One region of the Variovorax sp. J31P207 genome, then DNA from elsewhere that is predicted to be linked to it. Evidence: riboswitches for the same ligand, from Rfam matches in the RefSeq annotation. Region 1 holds a riboswitch; the other holds the start of a gene.
The links. A riboswitch is a leader RNA that binds a small molecule or an ion and turns the genes downstream of it on or off. The one in region 1 is predicted to bind glycine.

Region 2: another riboswitch for glycine. It lies ahead of gcvT (glycine cleavage system aminomethyltransferase GcvT); the one in region 1 lies ahead of QTI68_RS13235 (FAD-dependent oxidoreductase).

What each region holds. Positions count from the first base shown of each region.
Region 1 is NZ_JASZYN010000003.1:418,330-420,525, reverse strand. It holds gene QTI68_RS13240 (helix-turn-helix domain-containing protein) at 1-553, shown strand, start outside; glycine riboswitch at 692-799, shown strand; gene QTI68_RS13235 (FAD-dependent oxidoreductase) at 879-2,108, shown strand; glycine riboswitch at 2,112-2,196, shown strand, end outside.
Region 2 is NZ_JASZYN010000006.1:365,861-368,056, forward strand. It holds gene QTI68_RS22345 (TRAP transporter large permease) at 1-389, shown strand, start outside; gene QTI68_RS22350 (hypothetical protein) at 465-965, shown strand; glycine riboswitch at 996-1,098, shown strand; glycine riboswitch at 1,109-1,224, shown strand; gene gcvT (glycine cleavage system aminomethyltransferase GcvT) at 1,274-2,196, shown strand, end outside.

The DNA of each region.
Region 1 (2,196 bases):
CGCCGAACTGGCGCGCCGGGTGGCCGACGCCCAGCCGCTGCTCAAGGAGCTCACGCTCGAACAGGAAAAGGCGGTGGTCAAGGACAAGAAGCTGCTGCTGCTGGCGATCTGCGTGCTGAGCCAGTGGACCTTGGAGCAGATCGTCGGCGCCTACCGGATCACCGAGGCCGAGTGCATCGGCCACCTGGCCCAGCTGGACCGCATCGGCATCATCGAGCTGCGGCCGCTGAACCGCTACCGGCTCAAGCTCGCCAAGACTTTTCGCTGGCGGCCGCACGGGCCGGTGATGGACTTCTTCCGCGAGAACGTGGTGCTCGACTACTACCGCGGCGGCTTCGACGGCCCGGCCGAAGGGCTGCTGCTGGTGCACGGATCGATCAGCAAGTCGCTGGCGCCGGCCTTCCTCGACCGGCTCCAGCGGGTGGCGCAGGACTTCGCCCAGCAGCACCAGACCGACCAGAAGCTGTCGCCCAAGGAGCGCGAGGGCTACACGCTGCTGCTGGGCATGCGCAACTGGGAGTTCGAACTGTTCACCCGCCTGCGCCGGGCCTGAAAAACACAGAAACCGGTTTCTTCTGTAAGATTCGCCCAGCAGAAAAGCGGACGCATCCGTCCCACCGATGGCGCAATCTCCCATGAACGCTCAGGTGAACCGCCCCCGCAGCGGTTCAGGCACTGCCTTATTCGTGATCAATCGCCGACTGGAGAGTCACCACGCCACGTGGTGCACCGAAGGAGCAAACCCGTTGCCGGTCGCAGCGCGGTGAAACTCTCAGGTAACAGAGACAGGGGGAGCGGCAATCTGAACCCCGGGTCTTGCCGCTTGCCACAGTAAGCGCTAACGCCCGCCGTTCATGCCCTCCCACAAGGATTCGGACATGCGCGTGGTTGTACTTGGCGCCGGCTTGCTCGGCGTGACTTCGGCCTATTACCTGCAACAGCTGGGCCACGAAGTGATCGTGGTCGATCGGCATGCGACACCGGCGGCCAAGGCGCGCGGCGTCGCTGCCGCCCGTCCCGGCGCAGCGACTGCGACCGCGCCGCCGAAGCGGCGCGGCAAGAAGCTCTCGAAGCTGCGCAGCGGCATCCGCCGCGGCTTCGCCCGGCTGATCGACCGCGCCGTCGGCACGCCGCCGAAGCGCGATCCGCTCGATCACCTGGTGCGCCTGGCCGCCTACAGCCGCAAGAGCGCGCGCGCCCTGGGCGACGAAACCGGCGTGCCGCACGGCGCGCGCACGGCCGGCCTCATGAACCTGTTCACCGACCCCGAGGCCTTTCGGGCCCGGATGGCGAACGCCACCCACTGGTCGGGGCTGGGCTGCGAGGAGCGGCTGTTGTCGGTCGACGAGGCCATTGGCCTGGAACCGGCGCTGGCGGCCATGCGCAGCAAGCTGGTCGGGGCCACCTACGCGCAAGAGGATCCGGCGCGCGACCCGGCCCAGTTCGCCGCCGGCCTGGTCTTCCTGTGCCGCGCCGCCGGGGTGCGCTTCATGACCCGCCACACGGTGGTCGCGCTCAAGGAGCAGGACGGTCGCATCGACCATGTCGAGTTGCTCGATGGCGCCGGCCGGACCACCACCTTGCGCGGCCAGGCCTATGTGCTGGCGCTGGGTGCCGCGAGCGTGCCGCACGCGGAAGACCTCGGCATCGACATGCCGCTGCGTTTCGTGCGCGAATACATCGTCACGATGCCGATCCTGGATCCCGCCATGGCGCCGCGCATCGCGTTGCGCGACCGCCAGGGCAAGCTGCGCATCGTGCGGATCGAAACCCCGGCCGGCGACCAGCTGCGGGTCCATGCGATCGTGATGGCCGGACTCGACGAGGAGGCCGAACCCGACTCCGACCGCTTCCAGGCGATCGTGCGCCGCACCGAGATGCTGCTGCCCGGCGTGGCCGACGCGAGCCGGGCCAGCTTCGACACGGCGATGCACGCGGTCAGCATCAACCGGCTGCCGATGATCGGCAAGACCCGGCTGCCCAACCTGTTCCTGAACACCGCGCCCGGCACCCGCACCTGGGTCCACGCCTGCGGCGCCGGCAAGTCGATCGCGCGCATCGTCAGCGGCCTGCGGCCCGAACTCGACTTCGCGTTCCGGCGCCCTTAGAATCCGCCCACTGCAGGAGAGCGGGCCCACGGGCCCCACCGAAGGCGCAAACTCCCATAAACGCTCAGGTCGGCCCACGTGATGGGCC
Region 2 (2,196 bases), on a different contig from region 1:
AACAGCTCGCCGAATGGCTGGCCGCGATGAACCTGTCGCCCTGGATGTTCCTGATCATCGTGAACATCTTCCTGCTCCTGTTCGGCATCTTCATCGAGCCGCTGCCGGGCGTGATGGTGCTGGCGCCGATCCTGGCACCGGTGGCGGTCAAGCTCGGCATCGATCCGATCCACTTCGCGATGATCGTGATCTACAACCTGACGCTCGGCATGATCACGCCGCCGGTGGGCGGGCTGCTGTTCGTCACCTGCAACGTCTCGCGGGTGCCGATGTCGCAGCTGGTGCGCGAGCTGGTGCCCTTTCTCTGGGCGCACGGCGCGGTGCTGCTGGTGCTGACCTTCGTGCCCGCGCTCAGCACCTGGCTGCCGCATCTGTGGGGCTTCAAGTAGCCGGGGAAGATTTCACGAAGATGTCACGCTGATACCCGATGCTGCAGCGCTCGCCTCAAGACGCTGCAGCATCCCATGTTCCTCACCAAGACCGACAAGGCGCGCCACGAACTCCAGCCCGGCCGCCGCACGCTGGGCCAGCGCGAGCGCGCCCTGCTGCTGATGGCCGACGGCCAGCGCTCGCTGACTGATTTCGGCACCCTGTTCGGCGGCCGCGAGGAAGCCGGCCGGGTGGCACACCACCTGGTGCAGGAGGGCTACCTGCAGGGCCGCCCGGCCGAAACGGTCCAAGTGATCGAAGCGGCACCGGTCGCGGCCGACATCTTCGACGGCAAGCCCTCGCTGGCCACCACCCGCATGTTCCTGTTCGACCTCTGCGAGCGCATGTTCGTGCGCCGCGACCCGGTGCTGGCCGAGCGCTTCCGCGAAGCGCTGCGCGAGGCGCGCGACCGCGATTCGATGCTGGTCACCGCCCGCGCGATGCTCGGCGAGATCGAGCAGGCGGCGGGCGCCGCGCGCGCCGAGGCGATCCGCGAGCGCATCGAGAAATTGCTTCCGGCATCGCCGGTGCACTGAAGTCGCCGGCCGGCTCCCGATTCCCTTACACTTCTGCGGTCAGGAGAGCGTCCCGCCGCGGTGGGGCCGCCGAAGGCGCAGGTCCCCCGAAACAAGGGCCCGAACGCTCAGGCAAAAGGACTGACAAGACGCCCGGTTACGGGCGTTTCCTTGCTGGAGAGAGGTGGTTCGGCGCGCCAGGCGTGCCGTGCCGCCCACCGAAGGAGCAAACCCCGATCGTGGGGCGAATCTCTCAGGTAAAGCGGACAGCAGGGGTGGCCCATGGCTTCTCGTCATGGAACAAGCACTGCCCCTTTGGAGAACCGCCCTTGGCCGCCGCATCCGACGTACTGCTGAAGACTCCGCTCCACGCCCTGCACCTGGAGCTCGGCGCCCGCATGGTGCCCTTCGCGGGCTACACCATGCCGGTGCAATACCCCGCCGGCGTGATGGCCGAGCACAAGCACACCCGCGCGGCCGCCGGCCTGTTCGATATTTCCCACATGGGCCAGCTGCGCCTGGTGGGGCCTGATGCGGCGGCCGCCTTCGAGAGCCTGATGCCGGTCGACGTGATCGGCCTGGCGCCAGGCAAGCAGCGCTACGGCCTGCTGCTGAACGACCAGGGCGGCATCCTCGACGACCTGATGTTCTTCAACGAAGGCAACGACTCGCTGTTCGTGATCGTCAACGGCGCCTGCAAGGCGGCCGACATCGCCCATATCCAGGCCCGGATCGGGCAGCGCTGCCAGGTGCAGCCGATGCCCGACCACGCGCTGCTCGCGCTCCAGGGTCCGCAGGCCGCGGCCGTGCTGGCGCGGCTGTCGCCGGGCATCGAGCGCTTCGTCTTCATGACCGGCGGCCCGGTCCGCATCGGCGGCATCGAGGCCTTCGCCACGCGCAGCGGCTACACCGGCGAAGATGGTTTCGAGATTTCGGTCGCGGCCAAGGACGCCGAGGCACTGGCCCGGCTGCTGCTGGCCCAGCCCGAGGTCCAGCCGATCGGCCTGGGGGCCCGCAATTCGCTGCGGCTCGAGGCCGGCCTCTGCCTCTACGGCAACGACATCGACGAAAGCACGACGCCGGTCGAAGCGGCGCTGAGCTGGGCGATCCAGAAGGTCCGGCGCAGCGGCGGCGCACGCGAAGGCGGTTTTCCGGGCGCGGCCAGGGTGCTGGCCCAACTCACGGCCGCGAGCGGCACCGCCGGCCACCTCGACCACGAGACGCTGAAGCGCCAGCGCGTCGGCCTGGTCGC